DNA from 2 places in the Streptomyces sp. SCPE 10 genome. Region 1 is predicted to be linked to the other one. Evidence: riboswitches for the same ligand, from Rfam matches in the RefSeq annotation. Region 1 holds a riboswitch; the other holds the start of a gene.
The links. Region 1 has a riboswitch for glycine ahead of gcvP (aminomethyl-transferring glycine dehydrogenase). Riboswitches for the same ligand answer to the same signal wherever they lie in the genome.
Positions count from the first base shown of each region.

Region 2: linked by a shared signal. The riboswitch ahead of gcvT (glycine cleavage system aminomethyltransferase GcvT) and the one ahead of gcvP (aminomethyl-transferring glycine dehydrogenase) in region 1 are both predicted to bind glycine.

Region 1 is NZ_CP197069.1:1,455,493-1,460,042, forward strand. It holds gene gcvP (aminomethyl-transferring glycine dehydrogenase) at 1-2,258, opposite strand, end outside; glycine riboswitch at 2,433-2,527, opposite strand; partial or broken gene ACSP97_RS06880 (PRC-barrel domain-containing protein) at 2,647-2,805, shown strand; partial or broken gene ACSP97_RS06885 (DNA polymerase IV) at 2,940-4,368, opposite strand; gene ACSP97_RS06890 (MerR family transcriptional regulator) at 4,424-4,550, opposite strand, start outside.
Region 2 is NZ_CP197069.1:5,312,210-5,316,759, reverse strand. It holds gene ACSP97_RS24720 (enhanced serine sensitivity protein SseB C-terminal domain-containing protein) at 1-404, opposite strand, end outside; gene ACSP97_RS24715 (enhanced serine sensitivity protein SseB) at 500-1,285, opposite strand; gene ACSP97_RS24710 (AAA family ATPase) at 1,353-1,937, opposite strand; glycine riboswitch at 2,151-2,248, shown strand; glycine riboswitch at 2,249-2,363, shown strand; gene gcvT (glycine cleavage system aminomethyltransferase GcvT) at 2,408-3,526, shown strand; gene gcvH (glycine cleavage system protein GcvH) at 3,657-4,037, shown strand; gene glyA (serine hydroxymethyltransferase) at 4,052-4,550, shown strand, end outside.

The DNA of each region.
Region 1 (4,550 bases):
ACCGGGCCCACGCCCGTCTCCGGGCCCGCCGCCGGCTGCAACGGGTGGTTGGGCAGGTACGGCGCCAGGTGCGAGCGGACCGCCACCGGGCCGACGCCGGGACCGCCGCCGCCGTGCGGGATGCAGAACGTCTTGTGCAGGTTGAGGTGCGAGACGTCGCCGCCGAAGTGGCCCGGCTTGGCGAGGCCCACCAGCGCGTTGAGGTTGGCGCCGTCGACGTACACCTGGCCGCCGGCCTCGTGCACCCGGGCGCAGATGTCGGCGACGTGCTCCTCGAACACACCGTGCGTGGACGGGTAGGTGATCATCAGCACCGCCAGCTCGTCGCGGTACTGCTCGATCTTGGCCCGCAGGTCCTCGACGTCGATCTCGCCGTCCTCGGCGGTCTTGACGACGACGACCTTCATGCCGGCCATCGCGGCGCTGGCGGCGTTGGTGCCGTGCGCGGAGGACGGGATGAGGCAGACCGTGCGGCCCTCGTCGCCATTGGCGCGGTGGTAGCCGCGGACCGCCAGCAGACCGGCCAGCTCGCCCTGGGAGCCGGCGTTGGGCTGGAGGGAGACCTTGTCGTAGCCGGTGACCTCGGCCAGGCGGTCCTCCAGCTCGCGGATGAGCGTGAGGTAGCCCTCGGCCTGCTCGGCGGGCGCGAAGGGGTGCAGCGCGCCGAACTCCGGCCAGGTGACCGGCTCCATCTCGGTGGTCGCGTTGAGCTTCATGGTGCAGGAGCCCAGCGGGATCATGCCGCGGTCGAGCGCGTAGTCACGGTCGGCCAGCTTGCGCAGGTAGCGCAGCATGGCGGTCTCGGAGCGGTGCTGGTGGAAGACCGGGTGGGTGAGGTAGTCGACGCCGCGCAGCAGCGCCTCGGGCAGCGCGTCGGCGGCGCTCGCGTCCAGCGCCTCGATGTCGGCCTCGACGCCGAAGGCGGACCAGACGGCGGCCAGGTGCGCCCGCGTGGTGGTCTCGTCGCAGGCCATGGAGACGTGGTCGGCGTCGACGAGGCGCAGGTTGACGCCGTTGTCCCGGGCGGCGGCGACGATCTCGGCGGCCTTGCCGGGCACCCGGGCGGTGACGGTGTCGAAGAACGCGCCGTGCACCAGCTCCACGCCGCCGGCCTTCAGGCCCTCGGCGAGGATCGCGGCGTACCGGTGGGTGCGCCGGGCGATCGTCCGCAGGCCCTCGGGACCGTGGTAGACGGCGTACATGCCGGCCATGACGGCGAGCAGCACCTGCGCGGTACAGATGTTGCTGGTGGCCTTCTCGCGGCGGATGTGCTGCTCGCGGGTCTGCAGGGCCAGCCGGTAGGCCTTGTTGCCGTCGGCGTCGACGGACACGCCGACCAGGCGGCCGGGCAGGCTGCGGGCGAACTTCTCGTGCACCGCCATGTAGCCCGCGTGCGGCCCGCCGAAGCCCATCGGGACGCCGAAGCGCTGGGTGGTGCCGACGGCGATGTCCGCGCCCAGCTCGCCCGGGGAGGTCAGCAGGGTGAGGGCGAGCAGATCGGCGGCGACGGTGACCAGGGCGCCCAGCTCGTGGGCCTGCTCGATCAGCGGCTTGATGTCGCGTACGGCACCGGAGGCGCCCGGGTACTGGACCAGCACGCCGTTGATGTCCCGGGCGGCGATGTCGGCCGGGATGCCCTCGCTGAGGTCGGCGACGACGACCTCGACGCCGGTCGGCTCGGCGCGGGTCTGGATCACGGCGACGGTCTGCGGCAGGGCGTCCGCGTCGACCAGGAACAGGCCCTTCTTGTTCTTGCCCATGCGCCGGGACAGCGCCATGGCCTCGGCGGCGGCCGTGCCCTCGTCCAGCAGGGAGGCGCCCGAGGTGGGCAGGCCGGTCAGGTCGGCGACCATGGTCTGGAAGTTCAGCAGGGCCTCCAGGCGGCCCTGGGAGATCTCCGGCTGGTAGGGCGTGTAGGCCGTGTACCAGGAGGGGTTCTCCATGACGTTGCGCAGGATGACCGGCGGGGTGAAGGTGCCGTGGTAGCCCAGGCCGATCATGGAGCCGAGGACCTGGTTGCGGTCGGCGAGCGAGCGCAGCTCGGCGAGCACCTCGGCCTCGGTGCGGGCGCCCGGCAGGTCGAGCGCGTCGGCGTTCTTGATCACATCCGGGACCGCGGCGGCGGTCAGCTCGTCCAGGGAGCCGTAGCCGACCTGCGCGAGCATCTTGGCCCGCGCTTCCTGGTCGGGGCCGATGTGGCGCTGTTCGAAGGGGATGCCCGCTTCGAGCTCGGAGAGCGGAATGCGATGGGCGGTCATTGCGGAGGCCTCCTGGTCTGACGCGACCTTCGAAGGGCACCACGGCGCGGGTGCCCCGACGGCCTCCCCCTCTGTCATCTCGACCTGAGAGCTTCACCGGACGCCTCGCGGCGCCGGCTTTCACCGTCGGTGAGGGCGGGAGCCGTCGACACCCGCCCTGCTTTCCAGAGTGACCTCGTCCGTGCGGTACGTGGGCCTGAGAGATTCCGGGGAGGATTTGCTCCTTCGGCGCCTCCGAGGTGGTCGGAGGACTCTCCCGCACGGGGTCAGCAGCCGCAATCAGCCTACCAGCGAGGTCAACGGCCGGTTCCTCAAGTGGCCGCCGCGGTGAAAGTGCTCTTTCGTAGTGCTTACGGATGAGTTGCGACCACGTGGAGGGAGAGGGACCGTGCAGACCGACATCGATCCGCGCAACCTGATCGGCCGCAAGGCGTTCGACCGCACCGGTACGAAGATCGGCACGATCGACGAGGTGTATCTGGACGATGCGACCGGCGTGCCCGAGTGGGCGGCCATACGCACCGGCCTCTTCTCCCGGGACGCCTTCGTCCCCCTGGAACCCAGCGAACTCGTCGACGGCACCCTGCACGTCCCCTTCGACCGTTCCCTGATCAAGGACGCCCCCGACTTCGGCGTGGGCCGCCACCTCTCCCCCGAACAGGAACTCCAGCTCTACCACCACTACGGCCTGGACGTGCCCCCGCCGACGGCGGCCCCGGACCACGACTTCGGCAAACTGGCGGGCTCAGAGGAGACCTGACTTCGGCTGCCCCCGCCCGGCGGGCACCGGCACCAGGGGGAGGGGGTCGGCCGGCCGCAGCGCGGGGTCGGTGACGAGGAAGGTCCGTACCCGGCCGGGATCCGACTGAGGGGTCTCGAACCGCACCGTCACCCGGCCCACGCCGCTGCCCTGCACCCACCCGTGGCCGAACTCGTCGTGCCGTACGTCCTGGCCGGCCCGCCAGTGCGGGGCGGCGGGCTCGGGCGCCGCGGCCGACTCGGTCACCGGCTCCTCGGGCGACTCCTCATCCGAGGGCTTGGCCGCCTGGGCGAACAGGTCCTCCTGGGTGTAGTCGGCGAGCCCGGTGACGCCCACCCCGAGCAGCCGCACCCCGCCCGTGGTGTCCACGGAGTCCAGCAGCCGCCCGGCGGCCTCCCGGACGACCTCCGGATCGTCGGTGGGACCCCGCAGCGTCTCGGAGCGGGTCAGCGTCGAGAAGTCGTAGCGCCGCACCTTCAGGACGATCGTCCGCCCGGACAGCCCCGCCTCGCGCAGCCGCCGCACGCAGCGGTCGGCGAGCCGCCGCACCTCGAACCCGATCCGCGGCCGGTCGTGGATGTCCACGTCGTACGTGTCCTCGACCGACACCGACTTGGCCTCCCGCTCGGCCACCACCGGCCGCTCGTCCCGGGCCAGGGCCATGGCGTACAGCGCCTGTCCGTGCGCCTTGCCGAGCAGCCGTACGAGCTCGGCCTCGCCCGCCTCGGCCAGTTCCTCCACCGTGGTGATCCCGGCCCGCCGCAGATGGTCCCCGGTGGCCGGCCCCACCCCCGGCAGGGTGCGCACCGGCATCGGTCCCAGCAGCGCCCGCTCGGTGCCCGGCTCGATGAGCACCAGCCCGTCCGGCTTGGCCTCCTCGGACGCGATCTTCGCGAGCATCTTGGAGGCGGCGAGCCCCACCGACCCGGCGAGCCCGGTGGCCGCGCGGATGTCCGCGCGCAGCTTGAGGCCGGTTCGCCGCGCCGACTCCGCGTCCCATGCCGTTCCCCCGGCCGCCAGGTCCACGAACGCCTCGTCCAGGCTCAGCGGTTCCACCAGCGGCGACAGCTCCCGCAGCAGCGCCATCACCTGGTCGCTGACCGCGCGGTAGAGGGGGAAACGCGGCACCAGATAGGCGGCGTTGGGTGCCAGCCGGCGCGCCTGCGCCATCGGCATCGCCGAGTGCACCCCGAAGACCCGTGCCTCGTAGGAGGCGGTGGCGACCACCCCGCGCGGCCCGAGCCCGCCCACCACGACCGCCTTCCCGCGCAGGCTCGGCTTGGACGCCTGCTCCACCGAGGCGTAGAAGGCATCCATGTCGAGATGCAGGATCGTGGGCGCGTTTCTCACGTCTCCGATGCTGCACCACGGCACTGACAATGCCCATGTGCCGCGAAGGGGCCGGTCAGACCGCCCGGTTGCGGCGCCGCGCCAGCTCGTCCGCTGGGTTGTGCCCGACGAGCGTCTCGCCGGTGTCGATGCGTTCGCCGTGCAGCTGGGACAGGGCGCTCTCCACGTCCCGCCACACCACG
Region 2 (4,550 bases), 3.9 Mb from region 1:
GGTCCGGCGGGCTGGCGGTCCAGTCCGGTGGCGATGCGGCGCAGGTCCAGCCAGGGGATGCCGACGCCGCCGCCCGGGGCGTGCGGATTGAGCCAGAGGCCGTAGTGGTCGGGGTAGAGGGTGCGGGCGACGTCCAGACCGTCGATCACCTCGTAGGAACGGTTCCAGCCACTGGCCGACAGTTCCTGGGCGGAGGTGACACAGGGGGCGTAGTGGAAGCCGCCGACCTCCATGTTCCCGTACTGGGCGTCCGGGGAGCCGGCCTGGCCGTGCCACAGCAGCATCCAGATCTGGCCGGCGGAGGGGGTGGCGAGGGCGCGGAGGAGGGCCTCGTAGGCGTCGTAGCGTCCGGGCGTGACGTGGCGCAGCGTGTGTTCGACGCTTCCGCTGTGGGTGGCGCTCACCTTGTCATGCCCTTCTTTTTCATCATGCCCCGCGTGTGGGGACAGCTTATGCGCCGATGAGCTCCGGCCCCGTTGTTCGTACGCGGGCGCCCGGCCTACTGAACGTAGAAGGGTCGGACGCTTGACTTCAGCCACTGGGCGACCGGGTCGTCCGTGACGTCCAGGAGGATCAGGTTGACCGGCCACCGCACCGGGACCCGGCCGAGGGCGCGGCCCAGGGCCTCCAGCGGGGCGGCGCGGAAGTCGCCCTCCCACCCGGAGAGTTCGACGCCGACGAACATCACCGGGTCGGCCGTCTCGATGGCGGCCAGGCAGCGGCGGGCGGTGAGCACCACGCCGGTCGCGGCGAACTCGGCGGACGCGGCGGAGAAGAAGTCGACCGGGTCGTCCTGCCAGTCGGGCTCGAAGAGGCGGACGCGACCGCCGGCCGCCGGGCCGTCCAGCGGGGTGTTGCCGGCGCGGCACAGCTCGGCCACGGCCTCGGGCGGCAGCGGGATGCCGACCGTGCCGCCGGGGTTGACCGCGATGCCGGCCTGCGGGGGCAGCCCGCGGGCGAACTCCACGGCCGGGGCGATGGCGTACGCCATGTGGGAGCCGGTCGCCTGGCGCAGTTGCTCCTCGGAGCTGAACACCGGGACGTACGCCTGGCCGTCGAGTTCCAGGCCGGGGAGGTCCAGCGGGCCGCTGCCCGGACCGCCGCCGTTGGGCAGCGGCACCCAGAAGAAGCTGCGGCCGAGGACCTCGATGATCCGGCCGCCCGCCGCGGGTATGCCGAGGGAGGCCGACAGCACCTCCTCCAGTTCGTTGCCGGGCCAACCGCCGTGCGGGTGGGGGTGCGCCTGTGCCGGGAAGTCCGCGGGAATGTCCGCCGGGAAGTCCATCTGCCTACCGCCTGCTGGGAACCACTGCTGGGACCACGAAGGCTATCGGGTGGCGGTGACCAGGCCGCTACCCCGTGAACACGATCCGCTGTACCGCGTCCGCCGCGGGCCGGTCCAGCAGCACCGCGGAGCCGCAGCCCGCGGGCAGCTCGCCGCGCTGCACCGCGCCGAGCAGCCGGGCCGTGGTGCGGCGGTGGCGGGCGAAGGCGTACCGGGAGACGCCGCGGCCGCGCTCGCGCTGGCCCGCGCGGGCCGTCTGCTCCGGCACGTCCAGCAGGACCAGGTGCAGGGTGCCGCCGGCGCGCCGGGCCGAGCGGGCGAGCCAGGCGCGCACCCAGGGCTGGGTGCCGCAGTCGTGCACCACCACCGGCTGCCCCGAGCGCAGGGCGCGGCGCAGCGCGAGGTAGTGGGCGGCGCGCACCAGGGGGCGGTAGAGGGCGTACGGCAGGCACCGGGGCAGCCGGGCGGCGAAGCGCTCGCGGGTGTCCTGGGAGTCGACACGGCGGCCGGTGACCGCGCGGCGCATCAGCGTGGACTTGCCGCTGCCGGGCAGCCCGCTGAGAACCACGAGGTCACGGGGGCCGAAGCAGAGGGTGCGGGGCGTGTGGTCCGCCCGGTCGCGCAGATCCCACGCCCGTGTCCGGTCCGCCATGCCCGCCCCCTGTCCCCTGTTCCGGGTCGGCTCCCCCGCCCCCGGCCGGTCCGCGCCCCGGTCTGGTTTCTGCCCGCCGGAGGTAAAGAGAAGGTAATGGCACCGGTATGACGGACGGGTGCGCGCGCCGCCACGGGCCGGTTACGGATGCGGGCCCTGACGGGCACGGGTGCGACGTGCAATGATGTGGCCGCCAACTGCATACCGGCCGCTTGAATCCGCGCGGGAGAGTCCCCAGCCGTCTGCGCTGGGGCGCCGAAGGAGCAAGTCCCTCCCTTGAATCTCTCAGGCCCCGTTACCGCGCGGGCGAGGCACATCTGAAAAGCGGGTCGCTGTGACAGTGGCTCCACCCAAGGTGCAAGCCGTGATCTCGCCCCCGTGGCGGTCCCGGCGAACCTCTCAGGTTCCGATGACAGATGGGGAGGAACGTTCCTCGCCCCATCCCTGTTGCCCTGGGAGACGACCGACCGATGAGCAGTACCGAACTCCGACACACCGCGCTGGACGCCGTGCACCGCTCGCTCGGTGCGACGATGACCGACTTCGCGGGCTGGGACATGCCCCTGCGCTACGGCTCCGAGCGCGACGAGCACATGGCCGTGCGGACCAGGGCGGGCCTGTTCGACCTGTCCCACATGGGCGAGATCACCGTCACCGGCGCCGAGGCGGCCGCCTTCCTGAACCACGCCCTGGTCGGCAACATCGCCTCCGTCGGCATCGGCCGCGCCCGCTACACCATGATCTGCCGGGCCGACGGCGGCATCCTGGACGACCTGATCGTCTACCGGCTCGCCGAGACCGAGTACATGGTCGTCGCCAACGCCTCCAACGCCCAGGTGGTCCTGGACGCGCTGACCGAGCGCGCGGCGGGCTTCGACGCCGAGGTCCGCGACGACCGGGACGCCTACGCCCTGATCGCCGTGCAGGGCCCCGAGTCCCCCGGCATCCTCGCGTCGCTCACCGACGCCGACCTGGACGGCCTGAAGTACTACGCCGGGCTGCCCGGCACGGTCGCCGGCGTTCCCGCGCTGATCGCCCGCACCGGCTACACCGGCGAGGACGGCTTCGAGCTGTTCGTGAAGCCCGAGCACGCCGTCGAGCTGTGGCAGGCGCTGACCAAGGCCGGCGAGGGCGCCGGTCTGGTGCCGTGCGGCCTGTCCTGCCGGGACACGCTGCGCCTGGAGGCGGGCATGCCGCTGTACGGGCACGAGCTGACCACCGCGCTGACCCCCTTCGACGCCGGGCTCGGCCGCGTGGTCAAGTTCGAGAAGGAGGGCGACTTCGTCGGGCGCGCGGCGCTCGCCGAGGCCGCCGCCCGCGCCGAGCAGAACCCCCCGCGCGTCCTCGTCGGTCTGATCGCCGAGGGCCGGCGCGTCCCGCGCGCCGGGTACGCGGTGGTCGCCGACGGAAAGGTGATCGGCGAGGTCACCTCCGGTGCCCCCTCCCCCACCCTGGGCAAGCCGATCGCCATGGCCTACGTCGACGCGGCGCACGCGGCGCCGGGCACCGAGGGCGTCGGCGTGGACATCCGCGGCAACCACGAGCCCTACGAGGTCGTGGCGCTGCCGTTCTACAAGCGCCGGAAGTAGTCGGCGAGCCCGGTCCCGCCCCCGCCCGGCCCGGGCGGGCACGTGACCCTGCGCACATTCACCCGCCCAGTGGCGGTCCCCGCACTCCCCCCGTCATCAGCACTCCCGCGCATACAGGAGAATTCAGGCCATGAGCAACCCCCAGCAGCTGCGTTACAGCAAGGAGCACGAGTGGCTGTCGGGCGCCGACGAGGACGGCGTCTCGACGATCGGCATCACCGAGTTCGCGGCCAACGCGCTCGGCGATGTGGTCTACGCCCAGCTCCCGGCCGTCGGCGACACCGTGACCGCGGGCGAGACCTGTGGTGAGCTGGAGTCCACCAAGTCGGTCTCCGACCTGTACTCCCCCGTCACCGGCGAGGTCACCGCGATCAACGAGAACGTCGTGGACGACCCGTCGCTCGTGAACTCCGAGCCCTTCGAGGGCGGCTGGCTGTTCAAGGTCCGCGTCTCGCAGGAGCCGCAGGACCTGTTCTCCGCCGCCGAGTACGACGCCCACATCGCCGGCTGAGGAGTCGTAGCCCCATGAGTGTCCTGAACACGCCCCTGCACGAGCTGGACCCCGAGGTCGCGGCCGCGGTCGACGCCGAGCTGCTGCGCCAGCAGTCCACGCTGGAGATGATCGCGTCCGAGAACTTCGCGCCGCTCGCGGTGATGGAGGCGCAGGGCTCGGTCCTCACCAACAAGTACGCCGAGGGCTACCCGGGCCGCCGCTACTACGGCGGCTGCGAGCACGTCGACGTCACCGAGCAGATCGCCATCGACCGGATCAAGGAGCTGTTCGGCGCCGAGTACGCCAATGTGCAGCCCCACTCCGGCGCCTCCGCCAACCAGGCGGCCCTGTTCGCGCTGGCCCAGCCCGGCGACACCATCCTCGGCCTGGACCTGGCGCACGGCGGCCACCTCACCCACGGGATGCGGCTGAACTTCTCCGGCAAGCAGTTCAACGTGGTCGCCTACCACGTGGACGAGGAGACCGGCCTGGTCGACATGGCCGAGGTCGAGAAGCTCGCCAAGGAGCACC